Regions from separate parts of the Rhizobium sp. No.120 genome, predicted to be linked through region 3. Evidence: riboswitches for the same ligand, from Rfam matches in the RefSeq annotation. Region 3 holds a riboswitch; each other region holds the start of a gene.

Region 1 (10,401 bases), on a different contig from region 3:
CGAAATGGGACCGGTCGCGATAGGGCGTCGCGCTGGCATGCACGACGGCTGCCTGCCCTGCGCGATAGAGCCTGTTGAAATTCGGCATCGACGGATGCAGCGCAAAAAAACTGTCGAGCGGCAATGCCGCCTCCGGGCCGGTCGTCGTCATGGCGATCGCCTGCCGCAAGGCCTGATAGTCGGGGTCGCCGACCGGCGGCACGGCCGTTAGACCATCGAGCGCGCCACGCAGGATGATGGTGATGAATCGCGGGTCGCGCCCACCGGCAGCATGGGCAAAACGCGGGATGAAGGCCCAGGCAAACAAGGCGCCGGAAGCGCCAAGGACGGCACGACGGGTGGGGGTCATGAGTTCGCAGGTCATGGTCAGCGCCTTTGAAATTCGGGTGAGAGATAAGCGATCGTCAAGCCCTGCTTGCGGGTCTCGGCGCGCGATACGGCCTGCAACGTCTCATTGGAAAGGAGCGGCCCCAGGCTGTCGGACACGAAACTACGGGGGTCGACCTGAGACGGCACTGAATTCGCAATCATATTGGCGACATCCATCCGCATGCTCAGGCCCTCGCTGGAAGCCCAGACATCGACCGTGTCGGCAAAGCCGTTAGGGCCGGCCGGCGCCCATAAGGGCTGGCCCATGGCAGTCAAGGCGCCGAGAATGACATTCGGCTTCGGCGTTTCGCCGGTCGCCCGCAAGAGCGCAGTCATGAATTCAAGCGGAGAACGAACTTTCGAGAGCGTCGGGTTCCAGGCATCCTCGGAACCGACAAGCGCCCGGTAAACTGCAGAAAGATCGCCATCCGTCTTGCTAAACGTCGCAGCGACGGTCTGAACAAGTCCTGGCGGCGGGGTATCGGCCACGAAATGCCGGACGAGCTTAGTGGCGATATGCTGTGCTGTTGCCGGATGGCGGGCGAGATCGCGCAGGGCTTCCCGCCCCTGCCCCACGCCATTGTCGGCATAGGTGAGGCCGAGCAGCGTCTGATCGCCGGGCTCGTGGGCACCGGCATTGAAGACGAAGGTGCCGGGGGTCCCAGGCTTGCCTTCGTTGCGTGCCACCGTCCAGCCGGTTATGATCTTGGCAAGCGTCGTCACGTCAGCCTGCGTGTAGCCACCGTTGACGCCAAGTGTATGGAGCTCCATCGTCTCTCGGGCGAGATTCTCGTTCAAGCCGCGCTTCTTATTGCCATTGGCCTTCGAATTCGGTCCAATCGATTGCTGATTGTCGAGATAGGCAAGCATGGCCGGATGGGTCTCGACAGCGAATAGCATATCGGCGAAACGGCCGAAGACGTGCGGTCGGATCGCTTCGCGCTCGAAGGCGCCGGCGACGATATGCACCTCCTCGCTCTTCGAGACGGCAACCGCGAAATGATTTGCCCAGAACATGGCAAGCCGCTCGCCAAAGCCGATCAATGGCTGCCGGATGGTGCCGTTGAAGCGGGCATCCACTTCCGCCAGCAGGACCTGCTGCGGCAGGTAGGGCATTGCGGGTTTTTCCAGCTTCTCGACCGCCTTGCCGATGACAGCCGCCATGGCCTGGTTGTCTGGCGGCGCGGACATGGTCTGACTGCCTGGCGCTGCGCCCGATGGCTGTGCCGGAGGTTTCTGCGGTGGCTGCGGCCCCTGCATCGGTTTGTCTTGCGGGGCGGAAGCGGCCGTGACTGCCGCCTGCTGCCTGGCCTGTTTTCGTTGCTCCTGGAAGGCATAGAGAGAAACAAGAAGATCGGCTGTGGATTGCAGCTGCGGCCCAACCGGAACAGGGACGTAACGCTCGGTGATTTCTTCCAGCAACGCACCGCGCGGATCGGAGGCGATCGAGGTGATGCCGTTGTGGTCCGCCCCTAATCCGAAACGGGAAAGCGCGAGCGCTGCGTAAACATCATTGGACTGCTGGGCCATGGCCTTGCCACCTCCTGCTTCAAACATGTTCCTTTAACGCAGGTCTGGTTCCAATCCGTCGCTCGGCAAGCGTGATCATCTTGTGGCAGCCGGGGCTTTGGGCATGCTGCGGCGGGCCAGGCTTTCCGCCAGCGCCCGACGCTCGTCATAGGAAAGCGTTGCCGCAAAATCGACGGCACGCTGTTCGACCTTCGCTCTCAAGGCTATATCTGCATCGCGCGCTCTCGCCAGGGCCGCCGAAAGCGCCGCCGTATCGAGCGTGGGTTGGCCAAGGAGGGAGGCGGCATCGATCTTTGCCTGCTGTGCCTCGAGAATGGTCTGGCGCTCGCCCTTGCGGGCCTCATTGAGGGCAGCGCGCAAAGCTTTCCTCTGGGTCGACGGCAATTGCTCGCCGGCGAGCGGCATCATTTCGCCGCGTGCCTGCGTCTTGCGGATCCATGTCAGCCCGCCACCGGCCAATGCTCCGACCAGGAACGTATTCAACACCAAAAGAAAAATGACTACTATTCGAAAGCTGCGATCCGTCATTGGTTGTCCTGCTGCGCTATATTCGCGTCCGGTCCTATATCGCCAAACATGGTGGCGGTTCCATCGGAGACGATCGAGGTATCGGATGTTAGGTTTGGAACCAGGACGGCAATGGCAATGCTGCCGGCAAGCGCGCCGGCGATGCCGACCCCCACAAGGCCGATACCGGCCGAGCCAAAGCGGAACCAGCTTCGCATCGTCAGGCGGCGTACGAGCTTTGCGAGAATTCGCTCTTCCAGGCCGGTGGGACGGGGATTTACGACGTAGGTGTCGAGCAACGCGTCCAGATCGGCCGCGCGCGTAAGCGTTTCGGCGGCGGCATGGCTCTTGGCAAAATCCCGCGCGGCTGCGCGCTCAGCCTGCGGCCATCGGCCGATATCACCGCCATAGGCCGCAGTCAGTGCTTCAAACCGCTCGGCATTCATCGGACCCGCGATATGTTCAACCATCGCCCTCATCCTTCAACAAAAGCCCCTGCAAGGAGCGCCTTCCACGCGCAAGCAGGCTTTCCAGTGCATCGACGCTGACATCCATGACCTCGGCTGCCTCGGCATTCGACAGTGACTGATAGTAAACCAGAATGATCGCCTCGCGCTGCCGGGGCGCAATCATCTGTAAGGCCCGTTCGACGCGCCTCGACGGATCGTCCTCACTCATCAACCCCGCATCCGGCGCCGGTCCTTCATATTCGATGTCGGGCGGATGCTCGGCAAGAACGTCCTTGCGCCGACGCAGGCGGTCATAGCAAAGGTTGATCGCCACACGATGCACCCAAGTGCTGAAGCGAGCGTTGCGCTGGCGCCAGCCGCCGGCATTTCGCCAGACGCGCAAAAATGTCTCCTGCGCCACATCCTCGGCCTCGGCGGCATCGCCAAGCATGCGGGTCGCGACGGCGACGATGCGCGGCAATTGCCGCGCAATCATCATGCGCATTGCCGAAACGTCGCCCGCAGCGATACGGCCAAGCAGATCATCATCCGGGTCGCTACTTTTGGGCGCACGATCCCACCTCATCGACAATCGCCACCGCTCCAGTTCCCCACGATACCTGCATGACACCTCGCGCTCAGCCTTTCGGCCGGCAAACGGCGCCCCTTGGATCGCAGCATCTCGGTCAGCGTATCATCCTTCGACATCAAATGCGGGCTCACAGGAATTGAACGCGGCCCTTAGGGAAATCCGTCGCTCTCATGCCAGGAATTTTCGAATTTTCTTTCACGTTGAAAGGCCATTTAAGAATGGTCGCATAAAAAGCCGGCTTGCCAGAAGGCGGGAGTTTCAACAATTCGGACTCTAGCTATTGCCAGCTTGCAAGACGGCAGACAAAGGCTCAAGCAGATAAGAGCGGCGGCGGATTGATTGTTGTCCGGTCCTGCCGGTGTAGGGATAAAGCCTTGACAGTGAGACCCATGGCATGAAGGCGGAATCAAGACTTCGATGATCAATATCCGCTGACGGATCTGCGAACTCCGAAGGCTAAACGCATCATAGGTCACAACTTAACCGCTAGATAACTTCCCAAAGAAGCGTACCCGAGATCGCTCAGCCAATATATTTCGCCATCAGCTTCCGATTTTCACTTCACAAAATGGGGAAATTGCTCAGGGAAACTTGCGTGTGGCTTATAGTGCTTGACAGGATATATTCTGTTGCGATTTCCTTGCTCAATTTTTGAGGATAGATAAATACCTCCATCCTGTCGAGCATCGCTGGTATATGGGGCTTCAGCACTGAACGGCATGATGGAAGAAGAATATCAAGAAGAGGGGCACAGCTTGAACATCGGTTTCTGTGGAGAGGTGAATGAGGCGAACTAAGGAGGAGGCGGCAGAAACGAGGAACGAGATTTTGCAATCCGCAAAAGCTCTGTTTCTCGACAAGGGCTACGAGAATGTCAGCCTGGAAGAGATAGCCGTAGCCGCCGGTGTCACGCGGGGGGCGGTGCACTGGCATTTCAAGAACAAGCAAGGGCTGATGTTTGCAATCCGCGACGAGGCCCAGCAGCCGTTCAAGGATCTGGCGGAGCGGATGTCGAAGGAACTGCCGCCCAATCCGCTTGATCTCGTCGCCGATACGATAGCCGCGATATTCGACGATATTCACAGCGATCCGCGCAAGCGCAGCATGCTGAAAGTTATGATGCATCTCGACATGGCGTTTTGCGACGGCACCACGAGCCGGGCAAGTTCGTTTCGGCACGACATGCACGAAAATTTCGAACGCATATTCACCCTTATGGATGAAAAGACGAAACTTCCGGCTCCCTGGACGCCGGATACCGCCGCTTCGGCATTGACAGCGGTCATCGGCGGCCTGATCACCGAATGGACACTCGACCGAGGCAGCTTCGAATTAGTCCCGTGTGGACAGATGTTCATAAAGATGGTGCTGAAGACCTGGTTCCCGCTGGCACAGACGCAGGAGCTGGCGATTGCCACGATGATACCGGAAAAAGCCTAGAACGGCTTTCCCTTCGGAATTGAAGAGAACCGACGATGGCGGTTTTAAGCTTCTGCCAGGAGCTGAACCGATTTCCCAAAGCTGGAAATAAAAAAGGATCCGGAGGGAAAGCCAGATCCTTTGCTCTGATCGGAGGTCAACCGATCGATGAAAGAAGCCTGACGGATTGGAACGTCAGGCTTCTCATACCCGGCATTGAGCCGGGTAATTCGATATTAGAAGCTACGCTCGAAGCGCAGGATACCAGCCCACTGATCCTGGTTCACAGAATCGAAGTTGGTGTAGGAGACTTCCGGCTCGATGAGCAGGTTCTTGACCGGGTTCCACTTGACGTTGGTGGTAGCGGCAAAGATCTTGGAGTCGGTGTAGGCGAGCTGGAGGTTCCACTTCAGCTTTTCGTTGATCGGAACGCCAACGCCGCCCCAAACAGCCCAGTCACCCCAGCCGCACTTCGACGGATCGTTAACAGGGCAAGCCGAACGATCGAGGTTGGTGCCTGCGTACTTGTTCAGCTTGTCGCCATCGGTGTTCCAGCCGCCCATCAAGAAGGCCGAGAAGGTACCGAAGTCAGCATCGATACGGGCCTTGATGGCGCCTTCTTCGACGATCGAGTCGTAACCACCGACGACCTTGAAGCCCCATGCGCCCGACTTGAAGCCAGCACCGGCGACAACATCAGGAGCGTAATGGTTGCCCTTGTCGTCAGACCACCAGCTGGAGCCATAGGAAGCGCCCGAGCCACTGGAGTTCGAGTCTTCAACCGAAACGACAGCCGTGAAGCCATTGCCGGCATCGTAGCTGTAGGTCAACTGATTGAGTTCGTACGGACCGTCATAGATCACGTCGTCGTTGATGACGTCGCCGGCGTAACCGATGTAATAGTTATACTGCGAATCTGCCTTACCGACGAGGAAGCCGCCGAGGCTGATGTTGGCGAACAGCAGCTTCGTGGAGGTGGAGTTGCCGTCGTTCCAATCCCAACGGATGACCGTGTTGGTCTTCAGCGGGCCGTATTCGGTGTCGGTCGCGGTGTCGACGCTCAGCTCTGCACGGGTGTGCCACAGCGTACCGTTATGGCTGTTCGGGTTGTAGGCATCGTACCACTCGCCTTCGGTACGGACGCGACCGCCGATCTTGAGGCAGGTTTCAGTGCCTGGAATGAAGAAGTAGCCAGCGCCATATGCGTCGCAGATGCGAACGTATTCCAACGGCTCGGGCTCAGCAGCGACGATCGCGTCGGCCGCATGGGCGCCAGAAACTGCTGCCAGTGCAGCAGCGGAGCCGAGAAGAAGGCTCTTGATGTTCATTATTAAACTCCTGGTTGCAATATGCATTCCAATTTACCGCGAGTACAAAGCTGGAATACCACCCTAAGGAATACGTCGGTCTAAACGCAACCGGGCAGTCCGGCAAATACGCACCTGATGTCGGCTTGAGTCCCCTCTAACCTCCATGATTCACCCCCGCGGCAAAGGTTTTGAAATGCCTCTACCGATCCGGCCGATTGCTCGTCCGTAAGACAATTAATGTCCTGTATTTGGTTTACAAACAGCCCGTATGTTTGTCAATTCTGTGAACCCCTCTCCCCCCGACTAGACTTGATTGCTGTTGCTTAAATGCAACTGGAGGCGACAGGACTGGAATCGCTCCTTCCGGCGAGTGCGACGGCATCGCACAGTTAAGGCAAATGCGTGCCGGCAATCGATCGCAGCACGGCGGCCGGCGTTGCCGCTGCCGCCGAACCATCCAGGCCAATGTCGCGGATCGGCGATGGCGCCATTGGAAAGGGACAAATCGCGAATGAACGAGAATAGTCTTCTGCCAAGTAAGCGAGGCAGAAAGAGTGGCTCGGTCAAACTTTGCTATGACTACTCAAGATTTGAGTTTACATAACAGTGGCGACCGAATGCTGTTCTCTGGCATCAACGCACGGGAAATCGAAGCCATATTGGAAGACGATGTAGACCATGGAACTTCCTCAAGTTGTTCTCGATGTCCTCGACACCGTTCCAGACCTGACAGCTATCCCCACTTTCGGTCAGATGGTGTGGAATACGCAGGCAACGTTGCGGAAGTTTCCCAATATTGCGTCTGTCGCCAGGGTCGGTGTCTCTGGCCAAGGTGAGCCGATCGACATGATTTCGATCGGGAACGGCTCGAAGTCCGCCTTATTTGTTGGAGCGCCACACCCCAATGAGCTGATCGGTTGCCTAGCTATCGAACATCTGATCGCGCGTTTGTGCGCCGACCCAGCGCTTCGCGAAGCGTTGCCATATCGTTGGCACTTTATCAAAGCGATCGAGCCGGACGCCATCCGTTTGAACGAAGGGTGGTTTTCCTCGCCTGGGGATATTCTGACTTATTATGAAAATTACTATCGACCGCCATTGGATCGGCAGGCGGAATATGCCTTTCCCTGCACTGAGGATGATCGACTGAGCCGCCATCCGATGCCTGAGAACCTGGCTTGGCGACGCGCGATCGAGCTGGCAAAGCCGGATTTTCTGTATTCGCTTCACAACTCGGAATTCGGTGGTGCCTTTTTCCTCGTTTCCGGAATGCCGCCGGGCTTGGCGACAGAACTCAGGGGATTATGCGGGAGATATGGATTGCCACTCAATGTCGTCGGAGACGCGGCGCTCAACGAGCTCAAGTGGGAACCCGGGCTCTATCGTTTTCCCAATATGTGCAACCATCCCGGTGAGATCGGTTCCTCCGATTATCGCGAACCAGGTATGCGGCCTATTGGCAATTCGAGTGCCGGCTATAGCGCGGCCAACGGTACTGTTTGCCTATTTGCCGAAGCCCCGTACTGGGACTGCGATTTATTGCTAGATGTGACGCCATCTCCTTACAGCAAGGCTGATGTCGAAGCCAATCTCAGAGACTGGAACCGTGAAGCGCTCCGGCTTGCCGAACGGGCTCTGGCACTTGACTACGCAAAAGCGAACGTCGCTGCGGACAATATGTGGCGTATCATCCTTGAACACCGGAATCACTTCTCCAATACGAGTGAGGTCCGGACAGCGGACGCGGCGCATGACGAAGCATTGACATGGTCGGAGTACACGATCCGACATGTTGGTGGCCGGATGGAGCGGCTAAGCACGATTGCGCTTGCGCGTCGGTTGGCGCTCAGCTCACTGGATCGGCGAGAAGGGTTTCGCTTGGCCTCCAATTGTCATGATGCGCTGTCAGCACAGACAGAGATTCTCGCTCAAACGGAGGGTTTGCGACCGGTTCCGCTGAAGCGGCTCGTCCAATTCCAGCTGCATGCCGGTGTCGCAACGATGACAGCTTTGTTGGCTGGTAGGAAACCATGAGGCGCAGCTTTAGGTTCCCTTCAGTGAACACAGCAATCGCGAATGCGGCCGGGCAGACTTGACAGGAACCGACGGGAAAGCATAGCCTTTCAGCATTCACCAGGGGGGTCCCGGCAAGGGGCTGAGATACTGCTGAACAATGAGGCTTTGCCTCCTGTGGCGCAGTGACCCGTTGAACCTGATCCAGTTCATACTGGCGTAGGGACGGTGCAAGCGCTCGAAGGCTTCGGATTCCCACGTGGATTCCATGCCGGCGTCTTTCCATCATTCCGGCTGATTGACTGGGTCTCCAACCGCAACTTGGAGCCTCAAACCATGAATATTGCCGCAAAGACCCTCACTCCGACCGTCACCACCGGCCCGCTGCCGGCATCGCGGAAGATCTATGTCTCCGGAGACATTCACGCAGACATTCGCGTGCCGATGCGCGAAATCAGCGTCCATCCGACCTCTGGCGAGCCGCCTGTTGTTGTTTATGATTCTTCCGGCCCCTACACGATCGAGGGGGCCGAGATCCGCATCGAGCAGGGTCTGTCGCAACTGCGTCGCGACTGGGTTCTCGCTCGCGGCGATGTCGAGGCTTATGAAGGCCGGCATGTGCGCCCCGAAGACAACGGCTTCGTCACCGGCGAGCGGCTGACACCGGAATTTCCGGCCAAGCGGCAGCCTTTGCGAGCAAAGGACGGCAAGGCCGTCACCCAGCTCGCTTATGCACGCGCCGGCATCATCACGCCTGAGATGGAATTCATTGCCATCCGCGAAAATCTCGGCCGCAAGGCGAAGGCGGAAGCCCTGATTCGTGACGGCGAGAGTTTCGGCGCCCATATTCCCGACCATGTCACGCCGGAATTCGTCCGCCAGGAAGTCGCGGCCGGCCGGGCGATCATTCCGGCTAACATCAATCACCCCGAAAGCGAGCCGATGATCATCGGCCGGAATTTCCTGGTGAAGATCAACGCCAATATCGGCAATTCCGCCGTCACCTCCTCGATGGCTGAGGAAGTCGAGAAGATGGTCTGGGCCGCGCGCTGGGGCGCCGATACCGTCATGGATCTTTCGACCGGCCGCAACATCCACAACATCCGCGAATGGATCATCCGCAATTCGCCACTGCCGATCGGCACGGTGCCGCTCTACCAGGCGCTCGAAAAGGTCGGCGGCATTGCCGAGGACCTGACCTGGGAGATCTATCGCGACACGCTGATCGAACAGGCCGAACAGGGCGTCGATTACTTCACCATCCATGCCGGCGTGCGGCTGCATTACATTCCGTTGACCGTCAATCGCGTGACCGGCATCGTTTCGCGGGGCGGCTCGATCATGGCCAAGTGGTGTCTCCATCATCACCGCGAGAGCTTCCTTTACGAGCATTTCGAGGAAATCTGCGACATCTGCCGGGCCTATGACGTCTCCTTCTCGCTCGGCGACGGCCTGCGACCGGGCTCGATTGCCGACGCCAACGACGCCGCGCAGTTTGCCGAGCTCGAAACGCTCGGCGAATTGACGAAGATCGCCTGGGCAAAAGACTGCCAGGTGATGATCGAAGGCCCCGGCCACGTGCCGATGCACAAGATCAAGGAGAACATGGACAAGCAGCTCGCCGTCTGCGGCGAGGCGCCCTTCTACACGCTCGGGCCGCTGACGACGGATATCGCGCCGGGTTATGATCACATCACGTCCGGCATCGGCGCCGCTATGATCGGCTGGTTCGGCACGGCGATGCTCTGCTACGTCACGCCGAAGGAGCATCTTGGTTTGCCTGATCGCAACGACGTCAAAACAGGTGTCATTACCTACAAGATCGCAGCGCATGCCGCGGATCTCGCCAAGGGTCATCCGGCCGCCCAGGTCCGTGACGATGCCCTGTCGCGCGCCCGTTTCGAATTCCGCTGGGAGGACCAGTTCAACCTCTCGCTCGATCCGGACACAGCTCGCAGCTTCCATGACGAAACCCTGCCGAAAGAAGCTCACAAGGTCGCGCATTTCTGCTCGATGTGCGGCCCGAAATTCTGCTCGATGCGAATTTCGCATGACATCCGCGCCGAAGCACAGAAGGAAGGGCTGGAAGCCATGGCGGCAAAATACCGGGAGGGTGGCGATCTCTATATGCCGATCGACACCGCCTCGCATTCGGCCGAGTGACATGCGTATCCTTGTGAAAGGGGCCGGCGTTGCCGGCCTCACTGTCGCC
Region 2 (10,401 bases), on a different contig from region 3:
CGCGGCGGCATAGGGATCGTAGCCGGCCTGGCCGAGTGTGCGGATGCCGATCTCGTCGGCCTGGAGTTCCTGCTGGCGTGAGAAGGCGGCAAGACGCAGCTTGCCGCGGGCAAGCGCCTGCTTGCCGGCCAGATCGCTCGACAGGACTTCCGAAACGACGCGGCTGGCGATGACTTCGGCTTCTTCGCGCTTCTGCCGCTCGATGCCGTGATTGGCTGTTACGTGCGCCATCTCGTGCGACAGCACCGCGGCGACTTCGGACGCATCATTAGCAAGCGCCAGAAGGCCGCGGGTTACATAGAGATAGCCCCCCGGCAGCGCAAAGGCGTTGATCGAGGGAGAATTGAGAATGGTGATGCGGTAGGACTGCTGCGGATTTTCCGACACGCTGGTCAAGGCGCCGGCGATGCGGGCAACGAGCCTCTCCGTCTTGGCATCCTTGTATTCGCCGCCATAGCTTGCGAGGATACGCGGATGTTCGCGAGCGCCCATCTGCGCGCGAGGATCGTTCTTCTGCACTTCAGAAACGATCTGCGGATTGGCGGAGGGCGAAACGCTCGGCTGGTAGGATTGATCCAGCACCGTCTGGCAGCCGTTCAATATCGCCGCGGCCGTAAGGACGGGGACAAAGCGGCGCAAACGGGCTGCGACGGTCGCATCGATCCTTCGTTGTGCTCGCTTGCTCTGCTTCAGGACCTGCATCCTACTCATTTCGCTGCCATGCCGGCTCGGCGCCAAATCCGGTTGATCCTTACCGGACCGATCATCGTCGTGCGCCGATAAAGATTATTTCAGCCCCCACCGATCCGCATTTACCCGGACGGTCTCCACCCCTTGCTGTAGCCGATTTTCGCACCGGTTGCATAGCGAGACTCCGTTTAAATGTGGCGGCGTTGTATTTTAGCAAGCATTTCCGAGGACTTTCAGCCGCTTCGCTAGACGAAATTAAGGCAAAACCGGCAGCAAGATGCTGCGACGCAATCAATGTTGCAGAAATGTGGTCAGTGCCGGAATGCTGCCCGCCTCAAGGAAGGTTTCGATGGGCGCGGCGAGCTTGATCGTGCCGCCGTCGATGAAGATGGCGTGGTCGGCAAGGCGCCGTACTTCGGCCGGATCATGCGAGACGATCAGCACAGTATTGCCGGTTTCGCGATGCAGGGTTTTCAAAAGTTCGACCATTCCGGAGCGCAGGCCGGGATCGAGCGCGGCAAAAGGCTCGTCCAGCAACAGGATCGGCTTATCACGCACCAGAGCCCGAGCGAAGGCGGCACGCTGCCGCTCGCCGCCGGAGAGCGTTCCCGGCTTGCGCGTCTCGAAGCCGGGCAGTCCGACACGGGCCAAGGCCTGCGAGACCCTTTCCCGGTCCTCTTTCGAAAGCTTCAATGACGGGCTGATGCCGAGGCCGACATTGGTGAAGAGGTCGAGATGGGCAAAGAGATTGTTGTCCTGAAAGACCAGCGACACCGGCCGTTCGGCGGGATGCAGGCCGCTTACATCCTGCCCGGCAAGCAGGATGCGGCCGCGATCGGGCTGCTCGAAGCCGGCCAATAAATTGAGAAAGGTGGATTTGCCGGATCCCGACGGTCCAGTGATGGCGATGATCTTGCCCTGTGGCAATGCGCAGTCGAAGCGGAAGTCATGCGTGCCCAGGCGCAGCTCGACCCCTTCCATGGCAATCTCTCCTGCCTTCATGCTCCTGCCGTCAGTCATTTCGCCTGCTTTCGTCATTTGGTGCGCTCTGGCCCACCGTCCCGGCTATGGTCAGGAGAAGGCATACCAGGCCAAGGATCAAGGCATATCCGTCGGCGTCGTTGGTGCGGTAGCTGCCGAGCTTGCTATAGACCAGCCAGGGCAGGGTCATCAGACTATCGGAGCCGAAGAGCGCGACGGCGCCGAGATCGCCGAGCGACAGGGCCATGGCGAAAGAGAGCGCCGTGAAGAGCGGTTTGCGCAGACCGGGCCAATCGATCATGCGCAGGCGCGCAATGCCGTGAAGGCCGAGGCTTGCCGCCAATCGTCCGGTGCGGCTGACATGGACTGTATAGGCCGGCTCGATGACACGAATGACGAAGGGCAGCGCCATCAGCGCATTGATAACAATGATGAGGACGGCTGCAAAGCGGCTGGGATCGCCCAATGGCCTGAGCGCCAGGAACCAGCCGGTCGCCAGCACGATCGGCGGTACCAGCAGGATGAGAGAGGAGCTTGCGACTAGTGCGAGGGACAGACCGCGCAGACCAAGGGTCTTTCGGCGGTCTGCCGCTGAGCGGGCGCGAATGATCGCAAAGGATATCAGCACGGCGAGAAATCCGGCGGCAAGCGAGATTGCAAGACTCGTGAATGCCGCCTGCAGGAAGATCGGCTGGGCGACGAGCTTCAGAAGATTTGCTTCCAGACCGGTCACGACGATCGAAGCGAGGGGCATGCCGAGAAAGAGTGTAGCGGCCACCAGCAACGCGGCATCGCCGAATCGCGCAGCCATTCCCTGACCATCGATGCGGCGCAGAGCACGGCCACCCGTGAGCCCGTGATCGTCGGGGGCGTGAAACAGCGTCATGGCGCCCAGCACAAGGAGTGTGACGGCGATCTGCAGCAGCGACAGCATGACGGCGCGCCCGGGATCGAAATCGAAGCGGAGCGCCTGATAGATCGCCACTTCCAGCGTCGTTGCGGCTGGGCCGCCGCCGAGGATCAAAACCAGCGTGAAGCTGGTGGCGCAGAGCATGAAGATCAGGCCGGCAATGCCGGGAATAAGGCCGCGCAGGATAGGCCATTCGATGAAGCGGAAGACCGAGGCGGGCCGCATGCCGAGCCCGCCGGCCACAAGCCAATATTCCGCCGGCACGCGTTCCAGCCCGGCAAGCATCAGCCGGCAGGCGAGCGGCATATTGAAGAAGACATGCGCAAGCAGAATGCCAGCCAGGCCATAAATGCTAACTGGCTGTGACAGGCCGAGTGCCGATAGCGCCTGATTGATGAGCCCCTGCCGACCCCAAATGCCGAGCAAGCCGAGCGCGCCGATCAGCACAGGTAGGCCCATCGGCACGGCCATCAGCCGGATGAGCCAAAGCCGGCCGGGAAAGCGCGGCTGGCGCGCCAATGCGCGCGCGACCGGAATGGCGAGCACAACGGAGAGGAGCGTCGAAAGCACCGCCTGCAGCAACGTGAAACGCAGAACGCGCAGCAAGTAGGGATCTGCCAAGGGATTGGTGCCGCCGGACTCGATGCCGGCGGCAAGCAGGACGAGCACGGCGATCCCGACGAAGAGCACGATGCCGGCAAGGCTGACTGCCCCGCCTGAAATAGCGCCTCTTCGCTCGGGTGCCGTAAGTATGATCAAGGCGTCAGTTGCCGCTGGTGGCGGTCAGCCATTCGTCGATCCAGGCCTTACGGTTCTTGTCGACGTCGGCGGGGCTCATCAGGAAGGTCTTCGACGGCACCACGAGCTTGTTAAAGGCGTCCGGCAGTGGCTCCGAAGTGGCTGAAACCGGCATCATCCAGTTGCTTGTCGGAATGATGTCCTGGAAGCCTGGAGAGATCATGAACTTCAGGAAGTCCCGGGCCAGGTCCTTGTTCGGCGAGGACTTGACGAGGCCGGCGACCTCGATCTGGATATAGTGCCCTTCCGAGAAGGCGGCTGCCTGATAGCGGTCGGTCTTGTCCTCGATCATGTGATAGGCAGGCGACGTCGTATAGGAGAGCACCATCGGCGCTTCGCCCTTTGTGAAGAGGTCATAGGCTTCCGACCAGCCGGGGGTGACGGTTAGGATGCGGCCCTTGAGCTTTGTCCAAGCATCGGCGGCCTTGTCGCCATAGATCGACTTAACCCAGAGCAGCAGGCCGAGACCCGGCGTCGAGGTGCGCGGATCCTCGATGACGATCTTCTGATTGGGATCGCCCTCGACGAGATCCTTCATGCTCTTGGGGGGATTCTTAACCGTTTGGCTGTCATAGATCACGGCGAAATGGCCGTAGTCGTAGGGCACGAAGACGTCATCCTTGAAACCGCCGGGAACCTTGAGGGCCGAGGTATCGACGCCGCTGGCATCGAAGAGGCTGGTATCCTTCGCTTCATCTATGAGATTGGTGTCAAGGCCGAGAACAACGTCGGCCTTGGTGCCCGTCCCTTCCAGCTTCAGGCGGGAGAGAAGTGCAACACCATCGGTGACGGCGACGTAATTGACCGTGCAGCCGCAGGTCTTTTCGAAGGCTGCCTTGATCTTGGCGCCCGGACCCCATTCGGCGGTGAAGCTTTCATAGGTGTAGATGGTCAGGGTCTTGTCGGCTGCTGCGGCAGGCTGTGCGGCAAAAAAGGTCGTCCCGGCGGCAAGGGCCAGGCCGGCGAAGAGTGACAATAGCGAGCGGTGTTGCATGACGGCGCCTCCTTTTTGGTTTCATTTTGAAAGGGAAAGGGCGCCATGATTTCGTCACGCGTCTAATCCCTCCGCCGGTGTTAGCCGGATCAGGTTCCGCGGGTTGGCCGGTGAAAGCCTCTCAGCCGAAATGTCCGAAGGACATAAGGCACCCCGTTAGAGCATGGGCAGATTTAATCTCGTGACGGAGGGATGACAAGGGAAATGATTCCCTTGCCGATTGCAGCATGACAGATTTACTCGGCGGCCTCCGCGACCGCCGGACTTTCGAATTTCTTCGCGGCACCTGGGAGCTGCACATTCTTCAGCGTCAGCGCCGTCAAAAGGCCGAAGAGGCAGATGCTGGCGGCGGTCATGAACAACGGGCTGAAGGCGCTCGCATAGGCGTTGGCCACGGCCTCGCGGGTAATCTCGGGCAAGGCGGCCATCATCTTCGGCGTCAGCTCTTCAATGTTGGATACCCCTGATATGGAGACGCCGACATTGCCGAGCTTGGCAGCAATGATCGCGCCGTAGATGGAGATGGCAATCGAGGCGCCGCCCATGCGCGACAGCGTGACGGCGCCGGTCGCAGCGCCGACGTCACGGGCAGCCGCTGCATTCTGTACGCCGATGACAGGCACTTGCTGGGCAAGGCCGATGCCGATGCCATGCAGCAGCATCAGGCTGCCAATGAGGACGACTGGCGTGCCGGCATGGACGAAGGCAAGCGAAGCGAATGCGATGGTGCTGCAGCTGGCGCTGGCAACGGCAAAGGGCTTGTAACGGCCTTTGGCCGCGATCAGCCGACCGGCGGAAAGCGAGCCGCAGACGATGCCGCCGGTCAGGAGTATGAACAGCAGCCCGGCCATGGAGGGCGAAAGGCCTGTCGTCGTCTGCAAGAAGAGCGCAAAATAATTGACCATGCCGATGGCCACGGCGCCGCTGGTGATCGAGATGATCAGCAGAAGGCCGAATGTCGGGTTGCGGAACAACGTCATCGGAACGATGGGCTCGGGTGCGCGACGCTCGATGAAGACCCAGGCGATAGCGCAGACGATGCCGAAGGCGATGATGCCCAGGCACTGTGGCGACAGCAGAGATCCGAAGAGCTCGCTGCCGTCAGCTGCAAGCACGATGCTCGTCGTCGTCAGGGCAAGGACGACGGCACCGGCATAATCGATCTTCGGGCGGCGGGCCGGCTTGCGGTAGGGCAGCATGAAGGCAAGACCGGCGAGCACGATGAAGCCGATCGGCACGTTGACGAGGAAGATCGAACGCCAGCCGAAGAGATCGCTCATCGTGCCGCCGAGAACGGGACCTATGGCGCCGGAAGCCATGAGCACCAGGCTCGAATAACTCTGATAGCGAGCGCGTTCCCGCGGCTCGAAGAGATCGGCGTTGACGGCGAAGATCGAGACCATGATGCCGCCGCCGCCGAAGCCTTGAAGGACGCGAGCGGCGATCAGCGTGTTCATCGAGACGGCCAGGCCACATACGGCGGAGCCGACCGTGAAGATCGCGATCGCCGTCATCATCACGTACTTACGGCCGAAGAGATCGCCGAGCTTGCCATAGACGGGCATGACGGCGGAAAGCGAGAGAAGATAAGCCGAGCCAATCCAGCCGAAGCGATCCAGATGCCCGAACTCGCCGACGATCGTCGGCAGTGCCGTCGAGACGATCTGATTGTCGAGCGTCGCCATGAACATGGCCGTCATCAGAAACAGGAAAAGAATAAGCCGCCGTTTGTGATCCGCCACGAGCGGCGTGAAGCTTGTCTGCATGTCCATGGAGCAAGGAACCCGAACTGGGCCGGAACGCTGCGCTATCGAGCGAATGCGCGGGACGCCCGGTCTTCATGGAAGAAGATATGTGCTATTAGCATATAATTGTCAATGGCAGGTGAATGCCATTTGCATGTTTTGTTTCTCCTCGACCTCTGCTATGCTGAAGGGATGACATCTGCGACGAATACAAAAGATATCGAAGTTCCAACGCTGGCCGAAGACGAGAAGTTTCTGCGCATCGGTCAGGCGATGATGCGCATGCGCTTGCTGACTGGCCGTCGCATGATCGGCAGGCTCGCCATTCAGAACGTCGCCCCCGGGCTCGAGCTTTCGCATCTCGATGTACTCGATGTCGTGCGGCGGGCGGAAGATACGGGCGAGGTAACGGTCGGCACGATTGCCGAGCTGTTGCGCATCGATCCCTCGCGCGCGAGCCGCATCACTGCCGACATGGTGGCACGTGGTGTGTTGCGCCGAAAGGCATCGCAGGCGGATGCGCGGCGTATCGTCGTGGTGCTGACCGCCCTCGGGCAGCGTTTGCTGTCGGAAATCCAGGTGCAGAAATACGCCGTTATCGGGAGCATCTTTGCCGATTGGTCGCCCGAGGACATTGAGAGCTTTTCGTTTCTGTTCGATCGCTACGTCAGCGGCTACGAACGTGTCGTCCAGGCTGCCATAAAGGAAACGACCGAGTAATCAGCCCGCCTGGGCTGTTCCGGTAAAGCCGCTCTTCCCTAGGCATATGACTTTGCGCTATGGGCTTGCCTCATGAGCCAGTCCACCACCTTCACCATCCTGCTTGGCGGCGAGCTTCGCCTGACGGAGCGATTGCGCGCCGCGGTTTCCGACAGCCGTTTCATCGCAGCCGACGGCGGCATGCGCCATGCGCTCGCGCTCGGGGTGGAGCCGGAGCTGTGGGTCGGCGATTTCGATTCCACGCCTGCCGATCTCCAGGGGGCCTTTCCGAACGTGCCGAAGCAGCCCTATCCGGCGGCCAAGGCAGCGACGGATGGCGAGATCGCCGTTTCGGAAGCGATTGATCGCGGTGCCACGAGACTGATCCTGGCGGGCGCCATGGGTGGCGAGCGGTCCGATCATGCGATCCAGCATCTGCTATATGGTATCCAGCTCGCCGAAAAAGGCTTTGACGTGCTGCTGACATCGGGTGACGAGGAGGCGATGCCGCTTCCGCCGGGCGATCTCTCGCTCGCGCTGCCGGCCGGTTCTCTGTTTTCGGTTCTCGGTTTCAGCGATCTCACGGGTCTCTTCATCGACAATGCCCGTTATCCCTTGCGCGATTTTCATTTGCCCTTCGGCGCATCGCGCACCATTTCCAACGTAGCGGAAGGCGATGTGCGCTTTTCGCTCGGCAGCGGCAGGGCGATCGTTCTTGCCCGCCCTTATGATCTTTCCGGAGTCTGATCTTGGCCCCTCCCATTCTGAAACTCGACGACATCTTTCTGAGCTTCGGCGGTGCGCCACTGCTCGCAGGTGCCGGCCTGCAGGTGGAGCCGGGCGACAAGATCTGCCTTGTCGGACGTAATGGTTCGGGCAAGTCGACGCTCCTGAAGATCGCCGCTGGTCTCGTCGAGGCGCAGTCGGGCGAAGTCTTCCGCCACCCATCGTCGACAGTGCGCTATCTCGAGCAGGCGCCCGATTTTGCCGGTTACAAGACGGTCGCGGCCTATGCCGAAGCCGGCCTTGGGCCTGGCGATGATCCCTATCGCGTCACCTATCTGCTCTCTCATCTCGGTCTGACCGGCGAAGAGGATCCGAAGAATCTTTCCGGCGGTGAGGCGCGCCGTGCGGCTCTTGCGCGCGTTCTGGCGCCCGAGCCGGATATCCTGCTGCTCGACGAGCCCACCAACCATTTGGACTTGCCGACGATCGAATGGCTGGAAGGTGAACTGCAAAAGAGCCGCAGCGCGCTCGTGCTGATCTCGCACGACCGGCGTTTCCTGGAGAAGGTTTCGACCGCGACCGTCTGGTTGGATCGCGGCACATCGCGCCGGCTGGACAGAGGATTTGCTCATTTCGAGGCCTGGCGCGATCAGGTGCTGGAAGCCGAGGAGCTGGAGCAGCACAAGCTCGGCAAGCAGATCGAGCGCGAGGAGCACTGGCTGCGCTACGGCGTGACGGCGCGACGCAAACGCAATATGCGCCGGCTCGGCGAGCTGCAGGACATGCGTTCGCGCTATCGCGGCCACAAGGGCGCTTTGGGCACGGTACAGGCGGCTGCGTCTGATGCACAGGAAAGCGGCAAGCTGGTGATCGAGGCGGACAAGATCACTAAGGCCTATAATGAGCGGGTCATCGTCGCACCTTTTTCGATCCGTGTGCATCGCGGCGATTGCATCGGTCTCGTCGGCCCAAACGGTGCCGGCAAGACGACGCTTCTGAAGATGCTGACCGGGCAGCTGGAGCCGGACAGCGGCACGGTCAAGCTCGGCACCAATCTGGAGATTGCAACGCTCGACCAGAAGCGCGAGGAGCTGAACCCGGAGGATACGCTTGCTAACTACCTGACGGATGGCCGCGGCGAGAACCTGCTCGTCAATGGCGAGCAGCGGCATGTGACCGGCTATATGAAGGAATTCCTGTTCCAGCCGGAGCAAGCGCGCACTCCGATCAAGAATCTTTCTGGCGGCGAACGCGCGCGGCTGATGCTGGCCCGTATCCTGTCCCGGCCGACCAATCTCCTGATCCTCGACGAACCGACGAATGATCTCGACATCGAGACGCTCGATCTGCTGCAGGAAATCGTCTCCGGTTTCGCTGGCACGGTCATCCTCGTCAGCCACGACCGCGATTTTCTCGATCGCACAGTGACCTCGACGATCGCGCCCGCCGATCCGGAAGAGCCCGATGGCCGCTGGATCGAATATGCCGGCGGCTATTCCGACATGCTCGCCCAACGCAAGGGAGCGATTGAGGAACGGAAACGGGCTGAAAAGGCGGCGGAAAAGCCGAAATCGGCCGAAGCTGCAGCGCCGGCTGGCGACAGCTCAAAGGGCAAAGGCAAGCTTTCCTATAAGCAGAAATTTGCACTCGAAAACCTGCCGAAGGAAATGGCCAAGGCGGAAGCCGAGATTGCCGCCCGCGAAAAGAAAATGGCCGATCCGAACCTCTTTTCCAAGGATGCCGCAACCTTCAACCGCCTTGCTGCGGAGATGGAAAAGCTGCGCGAAAGCCTTACAAAGATGGAAGAGGAATGGCTGGAGCTCGAAATGCTGCGCGAGGAGCTGGAGGGCTGAGGCTCATATTGGCTCATCCTATGCGCGTCTTTACTAGCAATAAAAACAATCGGTTGCGCTCGGTCGCGACCATTCATTCCCTGTTGTCGAATCCGATAAACCGTTTATACATAAACGCATGTTGCCGGACCACGCTCCGGTTGATACCCCCGGGCCGGTGCGGCCCGTGGCGCATGTTGGGGAAGTCCGAAGCGACCTGATTTCACTGCGCCTGACGGCGGCGGGTTCTTCGTGGAAAGTTGCAGATAAATTTCGTGAGCGTACCGTGATGACGGCGCCTGCTGCCGCATGCGGTTTTTCAAAGGGGGCTTCATGCCGATGCTGCCGCGTGCCGTCTTGTTGAGCTGTGCAATTGTCGTTTTCTCGAGCGCCCAGGCGCTTGCGCAAGGTGCGCCGCCAGCACCGCCCGTTACAGTCGCCAAGCCTGTGGTTCGCGATGTCGTCGATAGCGACGAGTTCATCGGGCGCTTCCAGGCGGTCGATGAAGTTTCCGTGCGCTCGCGCGTCGGCGGTTACCTGCAGGAGGTGCATTTCCAGGATGGCGCTATCGTCAAGCAGGGAGATCTGCTTTTTGTCATCGACCAGCGGCCCTTCATCACCACGCTGAACGAAGCGACGGCCGCGTTGGAAGTGGCAAAATCATCCCTGACGCTGGCCGATGCGCAATATAAGCGGGCGGAATCCCTGTCGACGACGGGCAGCCAGTCGGCTTCGACGCTCGATGATCGACGTCGTGATCTCATTTCGGCGCAGGCGAATGTGCGCGGCGCGCAGGCGACGGTCGATCGCGCCAATCTGGACATGGATTTCACCAGGATCACGGCGCCGCTCAGCGGCCGTATCGACCGGCGCCTGATCTCGGTCGGCAACCTCGTGCAGGCCGATCAGACCGTGCTGACGACCATCGTCTCACTCGATCCCATCGATTTCTATTTCGATGTCGATGAACGCCGGCTGCTTTCCTACGCCGATGAGGCCCGCAAGAATGGCAGCGCTCTGCAGCAG
Region 3 (10,401 bases):
GATGTCTAGCACCGAGCTGAAGCGCTCCTTCAGACGCATGACAGTCTCAAGGCTCGGCGCCAGCAGGCTGGTTTTCGAAACATCGGTTACCACAAGCAGGCATCTGAGGCCGGCTGCCCGCGCAAGCTCGATAAGACCGCGCAGCTCCTCTTCCACCTCGCTGTCGGCGCGAAGGGAGCCATCCCTATTGCGCACCGCGATGGTGGCGTTGCGCGTGGCATCTCCCGCCCGCAATTCCTCGCCCTTGGCGACGGTCTGTGCGCTACTGACGCGGCTCATGAAATGTCGCCCGGCCGACGCCGTCATGACGCCGCTGCCCGTCTCGTTTCCCATCAACGTGATGGTCATCAGGGCACGTTCGCCCTCGCCCGCCAGGAGTGCTGCCGAAAAGAGATGAATGTCCGTGCCCGATGTGGCCAGAATCGCGTCGACATGCGGTTGTCCGGCGACGTGATTGAGATCGAGCAGCCGCAGGAGATCCTGACGTACTCGTCCAATTTCACGCTCATAGATGGCCGCGGTCGATTCGGTTTCCATTTCGCGGACCAGATCGGCGTAGTAGCTTTCGACTTCGGCAAAGGCAGAGGCGGAAATGGTCGATGCGGTGGAAGAGCCGAAAGCGAGGTCGCTCTGACGAGGTGCCGGGCCGTAACCATACATATTGAGACCGCTGACGATATCGCAATCCAGTCGCTCGTCGCCGCCAGAAACCAGGCACTTTAAAAGCGCCTTTCTTTCCCCGCTCGATTGCTGCGACGACGCGCCTGAGATGACATTGTTATCCAGGGCATTATCGTCAGCAACTTGCTGCATGGAAAAGAAGTCCTTTTGCGCCATCGTTAAAACGCATTGCAGGAGCGCCTTGCGTTTTTCGCCGGGCGACAAAGCCTCGGCAGCGAGACATTAGACCCGACAAGATGGAGCGAGGCTGACTTGGCCGCCTCACCAAGATCGCTGGCAAAGCCAATAAAAAACCGCGATCCGGAGACCGCGGTGCGAAGAAATTACGCGCAAAGCTGCCTATCAACCGGCAGCTTCCAGCTTATCCTGCGTCTTCGTCTCGAAGTCGCTGGCATCGTGGCGCTCACGCAGCTGCTCGGACGGATCGCCCGACATACGGTTGACCATGCGGCCGCGCTTGACGGTAGGACGCGAGTAGATCTGCTCGGCCCAGCGCTGAACATTCTTGTAATCCTGCACCTGCAGGAACTCGGCCGCGCCATATTGCCAGCCTTTGACCAAACCGCCATACCACGGCCAGATGGCGATATCGGCGATCGTATAGTCGCTCCCGGCGATATATTCGCTTTCGGCCAAGCGACGATCGAGCACGTCGAGCTGACGCTTCACCTCCATGGCAAAGCGATCGATCGCATATTCGATCTTTGTCGGGGCATAGGCGTAGAAATGACCAAAGCCGCCGCCGAGATAGGGGGCGCTGCCCATCTGCCAGAACAGCCAGGAAAGGCATTCGGCACGCGCCGGCTGCTCGCTCGGCAGGAAGGCGCCGAATTTCTCGGCGAGATACACCAGGATCGAGCCCGATTCGAAAACGCGGACCGGCTTCGGACCGCTGCGGTCGAGCAAAGCCGGGATCTTCGAGTTCGGATTGACATCGACGAAACCGCTGCCGAATTGATCGCCTTCGCCGATCTTGATCAGCCAGGCATCATATTCAGCCCCGCTGTGACCAAGCGCCAGCAGCTCTTCGAGCATGATGGTGACCTTCACGCCGTTCGGCGTTCCAAGCGAATAGAGCTGGAGGGGATGGCGTCCCACAGGCAGTTCCTTCTCGTGGGTGGGGCCAGCAATCGGTCGATTGATATTGGCGAACTGGCCGCCATTGGCCTTGTTCCAGGTCCAGATTTTCGGCGGTGTGTATTCGGCAGAACCGGTCATGGGCATCCTCCTTTTCGGGAATCGAATTTGGGCGATCTTCGATGTAGCGCGCTACATAGGTCGCACATAGGGGCCGCTCTTCATTTTTGCGAGAGGAGAATGCGCACTCTTTAATGCGGAAGCGCTCCTGCCGCTTGGGCTGGAACGCGAGCTTCTCGACCGAGTTAGGTCACTGCCAATCTTCTGCAGGTCCATGAAACGAAAAAGCCTGCCGCGGGAGGAGGAGCGGCAGGCTTTTTACAAGAACCGAACAGCGGATGGGAGGAGGAGTTCCGCTATTCCTGCAGCCGTCCCTGGGAGGAGGATAAGGACGTCTGCCAAGCGAAGGGATGCGGGAGGAGATGCATCGCTTCGATGAGGAGAACATACCAGTCTTCTGCTCAGTTCATAGGCATTTCTTTGCAAGGCAGTTATGCGCCATGCGAAAACCGGGAAGCTAGATCAATCACAATCTTCAGGCAGTGCGCCGAAGAATGAGGGATGCCCATAAAGCAAAAGCGCCTGCTCAAGGGAACAGGCGCTGGCATAATACAGCTTTATAAGGAGCCGGTGCGGCCGTTAGCGAGCGATCGCTGCGCGGGCAACATCGCGGATATCGCCGCGATCGATACCCAGGTCGTGCAGTTCGCGCGTGGACATACGGCCAAGTTCGGCGACCGTCTGACGATACTTGCGCCAGTTATTGAAAGAGCGTGCTACGTTCATGATGATCCCCTTTCCTTGGGCTTTCGAAGCTGAGCGGCCGTGCTTGGCGCTCCCGTCGCTTCCATGAGAAACATATAGTCGAACCTGTCGGCTTTTTGCAGAGCTAAGGGATCAGTGCACCTATGCGAATAGTGCATACGTCGCCCGAAAAGCAGGCGGTCTTCCTGCCAGCGGTCGCGCCTACCTTCGCGATTTGCTGATGACAGCGCCGCCTTTGTCTGCGAAAAGAAGAGAGATGAGAGACAGGGGCGTCCGCCATCCGGCGGGCTGAGAAGCACCCTTCGAACCTGAACCAGATCATGCTGGCGGAGGGAGTCGCTCGGGACCTCGTAAAGCACCAGCACGTCGTCCCTGTGCGTCTCGCCCGCCTGAAAGGGGCGATATGCAAGACCAGACAACTGCAGGCAATCTGCTTCACAGCATGCGGGCGAACCCTCCCCTGGTGCAATGCATCACCAATTTCGTCGCCATGAATATTGCGGCCAATGTGATGCTTGCCGCCGGGGCATCGCCGGCAATGGTACATGCCGAAGAGGAAGCCGGCGAGTTTGCCGCGATCTCCGGCGCACTGACAATCAATATCGGCACGCTCTCGTCCGGCTGGCTTGCGGGTATGCTGAAGGCCGCGCAGTCGGCAAACGAGGCGGGCAAGGCCTGGGTCCTCGATCCCGTCGCCCACTATGCGACAGAGTTTCGTCGCAAGGCGGTAGCCCAATTGCTGGAGCTGCGGCCGGCGATCGTTCGCGGCAATGCATCAGAGATCATCGCGCTTGCCGGCGGCGCCAGCCGAGGTCAGGGCGTCGATAGCAGGGATGCCGTCGAACAAGCGGAAGATTCCGCCCGACTGCTCGCCGAAAGGCACGGCTGCATAGTCGGGGTCACCGGCGTTACGGATTTTGTGACGAATGGGCAGAAGGCGAAGCGCATCGCAGGCGGTTCGCCATTGATGCCGCAAGTAACCGCACTTGGATGCTCGCTAACCTGCCTCGTCGGTGCCTTTGCGGCGGCAGCTCCGGATGATCCGTTCCATGCGACCGTTGCGGCGCTCGCGGTCTTCGCCGTCGCCGGCGAACAGGCTGGAGCGGCTGCAGACGGGCCAGGCTCCTTCTCCTGGCGTTTCCTCGATGCTCTTGCCGCCCTTAGCCCGGAAGTGCTGGATCGCGATGCGAGGATATCAGCAGCATGAAAGACTTCGATCTCTCGCTCTATCTCGTCCTCGACCCCGTGCTGTGTGCCGACCTCGGCATGATTGAAACCACCCGTGCAGCCGTTGCGGGCGGCGCAACCATCGTACAGCTGCGCGACAAGTATGCACCGATAGCCGCCATGATCGAGACGGGCCGCGCCCTCAAGCAAATCCTGCACGGAACAAATGTCCGGCTGATCGTCAACGACAATGTCGAGGCTGCCATCGCTATCGGCGCCGATGGCCTCCATATCGGTCAGGAGGATATGAATGCTGCCGAGGCGCGCCGCATGATCGGCCCGGACATGATCCTCGGCCTTTCGGTAGAGACGGAGGCTCTCGCCTCCTCCATAGATACCGGCATCGTCGATTATGCCGGCGTCGGCCCGGTCTTCGCCACGCCCACCAAGCCCGACCACAAGCAGCCGATCGGCTTCGACGGGCTTGCCCGCATCGTCAGGCTTTGCCCCGTTCCATCAGTAGCAATCGGCGGCCTGAAGGCGGAGCATGCCGCGAGCGTTTACTCAGCTGGCGCCGATGGTCTCGCGGTCGTCTCGGCCATATGCGGCCAAGGGGACCCGCAAGCCGCGACAACCCTCATCGCGAAAGCCATCAAGGAGGCCCGTCAATGATCCGCAATGTCTTATCCATCGCTGGCTCCGATCCCTCCGGCGGCGCTGGCATTCAAGCCGACCTGAAGGCTTTCTCCGCCCGCGGCGTTTATGGAATGGCGGCCCTGACTGCATTGACCGCGCAAAACACGCAAGGCGTCTCCGGCGTCCATCCGGTGCCTCCACATTTCGTGGCAGACCAGATCAATGCGATCTTTGCCGACATCCAAGTGGATGTCGTCAAGATCGGCATGATCGCCAATGCCGCCATCGCCAGTGCCGTCGCGGACATTCTGGCGCGACATCGCGATGTACCCGTCGTCCTCGACCCGGTCATGATCGCCAAGGGCGGCGCCGCCCTACTGGCTGCCGATGCCGTTGACGTACTGACCACGCGATTGCTACCGCTGGCGACCGTCATTACACCGAACCTGCCCGAGGCGGCTGCGCTGTTGCATGACGCGGAGGCGAAAAGCCGCGAAGACATGGCGCGCCAGGCGCGTGCGCTTGCAGCGCTCGGGCCTTCAGCTGTACTCGTCAAGGGTGGCCATCTCGAGAGCAACGAAAGTCCAGATGTGCTCGCAAGCACCGGTCGCCTGACCTGGTTCGAAGCCGAGCGCTTGCCGACCAAGAATACCCATGGAACGGGCTGCACGCTCTCCAGCGCTATCGCGGCAGAGATCGCCAAAGGCCTGTCGCTTCCCGAAGCTGTCGCCGTCGGCAAGGCCTATCTCGCCGCCGCGGTTGCTGCCGCAGGCCAGCTTTCTGTCGGCAGCGGCCATGGGCCTGTGCAGCATTTCCATGCGCTGTGGGCGAATCTATAAGGAGGAGAGAAATGGCCCTATTACTCAACGATCAGGTCGTCGTTTCCGCTGTGGGATGCGGCCTCGTCCTAAGATAGGGCATAAGACGAGAAGCACTGCCCTGACGGGCAGCGCCTTTCTTTTATTGACGGTCGAATGGCAAGACCGGTTCAGGCCCAGCCCATAGTCAACACGCCAAAAAGTATGATTGCACCAAGGCCGATACGGTAGATGACGAAAGGCCAGGTCGAAAAGCGCTCCAGGAAACGCATCAGCCCCCAGATGGTGATGAAGGAGGATATGCTGCCGACGATCAGGCCGACGAGCAGAACCGACCAGGCTTCCATCGGAATATGCGCCTTATGGAGTTCATACAGTTCCTTCAAGCCGGCGAGCGCAATGGCAGGCAAGCCGAGCAGGAATGAGAATCGGGCGGCCTCTTCGCGCTTCAATCCGAGGAAGAGCGCGCCGGTCAGCGTCGAACCCGAGCGTGAGACACCGGGAATAAGAGCACCCACCTGCGTGATGCCGACGAAGAGGGCATCCATCAGCGTCATCTGACCGATGTCTTTCCGGTGGCGGCTGTAAAGCTCAGCCACCGCCAAGAGCAAGCCCATGACCAGGCAGGCTATGCCGATCACCCAGAGGCTGCGCAACGACGTGCCGCAGGCATTGAGGGAGGACGACAGCAGCAGGCCGGCGATCACGATCGGTACAGTCGCGATCACGATGGCGATCGCAAGCCGGATAGAGGGGGAGCTCCAGTCCTTTTGCCTGATTGCATCGAGCGACCCGAAGGTGACGTAACGAACGTCGCTCCAGAAATAGGAGACGATCGCGGCAAGTGCTGCAAGCTGCATCGTAGCCGAGAAGGCAGAACCGGGGTCCTGCCAGCCCAGCAAGGCCGGCACCAAGCGCATGTGGGCAGTGGATGAGACCGGCAGCAGCTCGGTCAATCCCTGCACGATGCCCAGAATTGCAATCTTGGCATAGCCCAGGGCAACAAAGCCCGTATCCACGCCTTGCGTACAAACATCAGCCACGTTTTGATATCCTCAGTTGTTCATGGGGGCTTTGCACCGGAGTGGTGCGACGAACTAGCTGTGAAACTGGTTCCCAAATCGAACTTGGCAACACCTGACGAAGGTGTCGCCAATTTCGCATCGGGACAGGTCGAGGATATAGCGGCGTAGGCTGAACTCTATCTGAAATTGCCGGCTCGAATTTCGGAGTTTGGTGTATTTCTAGCCTTCATCTTCCGGCAATGCCTGCATGTAGCGGATCACGGTGTAGAAGCCTGCAAGGAGGACCAGGGCGCCTGCCGCGTGATGCAGATTGTGCAGCATCGTATGGTGATGCCTGAGCAGAAGACAGCTCAGATTGTAAAGGGTTATGGCCACCGCCGTCATGAAGGCGGCGAGGAAAAACGCTAAGTTTCGCTGAAAGAAATCAATCATCACACACGCCTCGTTTGAGCGCCAACAGATTCCATAAGGATTGAGGAGGAATTACGACAGGGGCGCCTGGCTGCCAAACCAGGACGGATGTTCATTTCGTATAGAGCGCACGCGATCTTTCCAGATGTTTGAGCATCGCCTGCTCGGCGCCATCTGCATCGTTTTCAGCGAGGCGTGCAAGGATTTCCTCGTGTTCGACCAGCGTGAACTTTTCCTTGCCGGTCCAGATCAGCATGTCGGTGTGATAGGCTTTCAGCCATGCGAGCATCGCCTCGCTGACGGCAGCGAAGATCGGATTGCCGGAAATCTGGGCGATGCGCGTATGGAACTGCATGTCCGCCGAAATAAAATCCTCGGCATGTCCGAGTGAGGCGCGCTGCCGCTCGATAATCTCGGCTAGATCGGTGACATCTTTCTTGCTCGCGCGCTGGGCCGCCTCTCGCGCCATGCCTCGCTCGAAGAAGATGCGCGCGCTCTTTAGCTGTTCGAGAGAATCAGGTGATTGTGAGAGCATGATCTTTGCGGTGAGGTCGACCTGCCGAAAGATCGACTTCGCGGTGAGCTGAAGCACCTTGGCACGTTCGCCGTGGGAAATGTTGACCAGCCCCATATTGGCAAGTGCCTGCATGGCTTCGCGGATCGCCGGACGCCCGACGCCGAAGCGCTCCATGAGGACACGCTCGGATGGCATCTCATCTCCGGGCTTGAGCTCTCCCGACGTAATCAACCGCTCCAGCCGGTCAAATACTTCATCGGATAGCTTTCGCCGTACAATTTGTTCGACTGGCTCGCCCATGGAATCCCGCTTTCCCAAAGCTTTTCCTCCCTTATGCATTTTTGGCCGCCATGGCGGAAGCCCATACGAGTCGCCTTATCGGCACCCGGACAAAAAATAGTTGCAGAAGTTGGAATACTCATTATACCAGATCACCAGTTTGCGCCACGCGAAATCGTCGGCGAGAGGAGCATTCATCCACTCATGACCATCACCATCACCTACCGTATCGAAACGCCTGGTAGCATCGAGGCGATGGCTCGCAAGATCGCCAGCGATCAGTCGACGGGCACGTTTGTCGCTTTGCCGGGCGAGACGGAAGAGCTCAAGGCGCGCGTGGCCGCGCGTGTTGTGGCGATACGCCCCCTTGCCGACGCCGAGCGCCCGACCTGGCCGGAGGTAGCCGAGGGCCATGGCCCGATTCATCGCGCCGACATCGACATCGCCTTCCCGCTGGATGCGATCGGCACCGATCTTGCGGCGCTGATGACGATCGCGATCGGCGGCGTCTTCTCGATCAAGGGCATGACCGGCATCCGCATCGTCGATATGAAGTTGCCGGAGGCCTTTCGCGATGCACATCCCGGGCCGCAGTTCGGCGTTGCCGGCAGCTTGCGCCTGACCGGCGTCAGCGGTCGGCCCATCATCGGCACCATCGTCAAGCCGGCGCTCGGTTTGCGTCCAAAGGAGACCGCCGCCCTTGTCGGCGAGTTGATCAGCTCCGGTGTCGATTTCATCAAGGATGACGAGAAGCTGATGAGCCCGGCCTATTCGCCGCTAAAGGAGCGCGTCGAAGCCATCATGCCGTTGATCCTCGATCATGAGCAGAAGACGGGCAAGAAGGTCATGTATGCCTTCGGCATTTCGCATGCCGATCCCGATGAGATGATGCGCAACCACGATCTCGTACTGAAGGCCGGCGGCAATTGCGCTGTTGTCAACATCAACTCCATCGGCTTCGGCGGCATGAGCTTCCTGCGCAAGCGCTCCGGCCTCGTCCTGCATGCGCATCGCAATGGTTGGGATATGCTGACGCGCCATCCCGGCGCCGGCATGGATTTCAAGGTCTACCAGCAGTTCTGGCGCCTGCTCGGCGTCGATCAGTTCCAGATCAACGGCATCAGGGTCAAATACTGGGAACCGGACGATAGCTTCGTCGAATCCTTCAAGGCCATCAGCACGCCCCTCTTCGATCCTATAGATTGTCCGCTTCCTGTCGCCGGCTCCGGTCAATGGGGCGGCCAGGCGCCGGAAACCTACCAGCGCACCGGCCGGACGACGGACCTTCTCTATCTCTGCGGCGGCGGCATCGTCAGCCATCCCTTCGGACCGGCGGCTGGCGTTCGCGCCATCCAGCAGGCTTGGCAGGCAGCGGTCTCGGACATACCGCTTGCCGACTATGCGAGGGATCATCCGGAGCTTGCCGCCTCGATCGCAAAATTCAGTGACGGCAAGGACGCCTAACAGCAATGTCCAATCTTCTTCTCAGCTATTATGGCGATGACTTCACCGGCTCCACCGACGTCATGGAGGCGCTTGCCTCGAACGGCGTGCCGACGGCTCTCTTCCTCGACATTCCGAGCGAAGCCATGCTGGAACGGTTCAAGGATTGCCGCGCCATCGGCATTGCCGGCACCAGCCGTAGCGAAACGCCACAATGGATGGACGAACACCTGACGCCAGCATTCCAGTGGCTGAAGAGCCTCGACGCCGCCATATGCCATTACAAGGTGTGCTCGACCTTCGATTCCAGCCCCAGGGTTGGCAACATCGGTAAGGCAATCGAGATCGGCAAGGCGCTCTTTGCACAATCCGTCGTGCCGGTCGTTGTCGGTGCGCCGCAGCTCAAGCGTTACACTGCCTTTGGCCATCTCTTTGCCGCGTATCGGGGCGAAGTTTTCCGTATCGACCGACACCCGGTCATGAGCCGGCATCCGGTTACGCCGATGGATGAGGCCGATCTTGCCGTTCATCTGAGCAGGCAGACGTCCCTCCCCGTCAGCCTCGCCGATCTCATCACGATCCAGGCAGCCGATGCCGACGCGCGGCTCGATGCTCTGGCGGGAGGCAAGGAGGGTATCCTGCTGCTTGATGTCGACAGCCCGGAAACCCAGGCTGCCGCAGGACATCAGCTGTGGCGCCTTGCAGGCAAAGGCAATGCTTTTGTCGCAGGCTCGTCCGGTGTCGAATATGCCCTTCTCAATGCCTGGCGCAACGAAGGTTTGATCGGAGAAAAGCCGGAGTTTGCTCCTCCCGGCAAGGTCGACCGCCTCGCGGTCGTCTCCGGCAGCGTATCGCCGACGACCGAACGGCAAATCCGGCGTGCCACAGCCGACGGTTTTGACGGCATCGATCTCGATCCCTTGGCGCTTGTTGACGAAAATGGCGAGCAGGCGCTGGACGCCGCGGTCATCGCGGGCGTGGGCAGCCTCAAGGCCGGACGCAGCGTCATTCTCCACACGGCACTCGGCCCTTCCGCCGATCGTGGCGGCGATATCGACCGCATTCCCGGCGCCCGCCATCGCTTGGGGCAGGCTCTCGGCACGATCCTGCGACGGTTGATCGAGCAGGAAAATCTCGGCCGCGCCGTCATTGCCGGCGGCGATACATCGAGCCACGCGCTCAAGGAATTGCGCGTCGAGGCCCTGACGGCACTTCTACCATTACCGCAAACGCCAGGCTCGCCGCTTTGCACGGCGCATGGCAGCTACGCGCCCACCAATGGCCTGCAGATCGCTCTCAAGGGCGGACAGGTCGGCACCGACGGCTACTTCGCGCAGATACGCGACGGCCTAGGATCTTAGCTACACAATTTTTGGCGCGCATTGGCATGCTCATTGACTCATCATACCACTTGCGATACCATAATCCGAAAGTGAACGAGGTACTAACATGACTGCAATTGCTCTTTTCGGCGCCGGCGGCAAAATGGGCTACCGGCTCGCCAAGAACCTGAAAGGCTCGC

The links. A riboswitch is a leader RNA that binds a small molecule or an ion and turns the genes downstream of it on or off. The one in region 3 is predicted to bind thiamine pyrophosphate.
Region 1: it holds a riboswitch for thiamine pyrophosphate, as region 3 does, so the genes downstream of both, thiC (phosphomethylpyrimidine synthase ThiC) here and thiM (hydroxyethylthiazole kinase) in region 3, are expected to answer to the same signal.
Region 2: it holds a riboswitch for thiamine pyrophosphate, as region 3 does, so the genes downstream of both, thiB (thiamine ABC transporter substrate binding subunit) here and thiM (hydroxyethylthiazole kinase) in region 3, are expected to answer to the same signal.

The regions. Positions count from the first base shown of each region.
Region 1 covers NZ_BAAJNQ010000005.1:163,912-174,312, forward strand. Annotated here, with positions in the region: gene ACYJRZ_RS17340 (DUF1501 domain-containing protein) at 1-364, opposite strand, end outside; gene ACYJRZ_RS17345 (DUF1800 domain-containing protein) at 367-1,899, opposite strand; gene ACYJRZ_RS17350 (periplasmic heavy metal sensor) at 1,975-2,427, opposite strand; gene ACYJRZ_RS17355 (hypothetical protein) at 2,424-2,876, opposite strand; gene ACYJRZ_RS17360 (RNA polymerase sigma factor) at 2,869-3,441, opposite strand; gene ACYJRZ_RS17365 (TetR family transcriptional regulator) at 4,231-4,887, shown strand; gene ACYJRZ_RS17370 (porin) at 5,103-6,194, opposite strand; gene ACYJRZ_RS17375 (M14 family zinc carboxypeptidase) at 6,855-8,210, shown strand; TPP riboswitch at 8,302-8,433, shown strand; gene thiC (phosphomethylpyrimidine synthase ThiC) at 8,526-10,352, shown strand; gene thiO (glycine oxidase ThiO) at 10,354-10,401, shown strand, end outside.
Region 2 covers NZ_BAAJNQ010000009.1:92,658-103,058, reverse strand. Annotated here, with positions in the region: gene ACYJRZ_RS22675 (M48 family metalloprotease) at 1-702, opposite strand, end outside; gene ACYJRZ_RS22670 (thiamine ABC transporter ATP-binding protein) at 982-1,710, opposite strand; gene thiP (thiamine/thiamine pyrophosphate ABC transporter permease ThiP) at 1,703-3,337, opposite strand; gene thiB (thiamine ABC transporter substrate binding subunit) at 3,345-4,373, opposite strand; TPP riboswitch at 4,423-4,539, opposite strand; gene ACYJRZ_RS22655 (MDR family MFS transporter) at 4,610-6,145, opposite strand; gene ACYJRZ_RS22650 (MarR family winged helix-turn-helix transcriptional regulator) at 6,311-6,838, shown strand; gene ACYJRZ_RS22645 (thiamine diphosphokinase) at 6,911-7,564, shown strand; gene ACYJRZ_RS22640 (ABC-F family ATP-binding cassette domain-containing protein) at 7,567-9,396, shown strand; gene ACYJRZ_RS22635 (efflux RND transporter periplasmic adaptor subunit) at 9,709-10,401, shown strand, end outside.
Region 3 covers NZ_BAAJNQ010000006.1:40,751-51,151, forward strand. Annotated here, with positions in the region: gene ACYJRZ_RS18420 (hypothetical protein) at 1-813, opposite strand, end outside; gene yghU (glutathione-dependent disulfide-bond oxidoreductase) at 1,024-1,899, opposite strand; gene ACYJRZ_RS18430 (DUF1127 domain-containing protein) at 2,458-2,604, opposite strand; TPP riboswitch at 2,839-2,935, shown strand; gene thiM (hydroxyethylthiazole kinase) at 2,987-3,790, shown strand; gene thiE (thiamine phosphate synthase) at 3,787-4,422, shown strand; gene thiD (bifunctional hydroxymethylpyrimidine kinase/phosphomethylpyrimidine kinase) at 4,419-5,225, shown strand; gene ACYJRZ_RS18450 (undecaprenyl-diphosphate phosphatase) at 5,375-6,247, opposite strand; gene ACYJRZ_RS18455 (hypothetical protein) at 6,449-6,661, opposite strand; gene ACYJRZ_RS18460 (transcriptional regulator NanR) at 6,753-7,457, opposite strand; gene ACYJRZ_RS18465 (hypothetical protein) at 7,385-7,579, opposite strand; gene oiaX (3-oxo-isoapionate-4-phosphate decarboxylase OiaX) at 7,641-8,900, shown strand; gene ACYJRZ_RS18475 (four-carbon acid sugar kinase family protein) at 8,906-10,240, shown strand; gene ACYJRZ_RS18480 (phosphogluconate dehydrogenase C-terminal domain-containing protein) at 10,329-10,401, shown strand, end outside.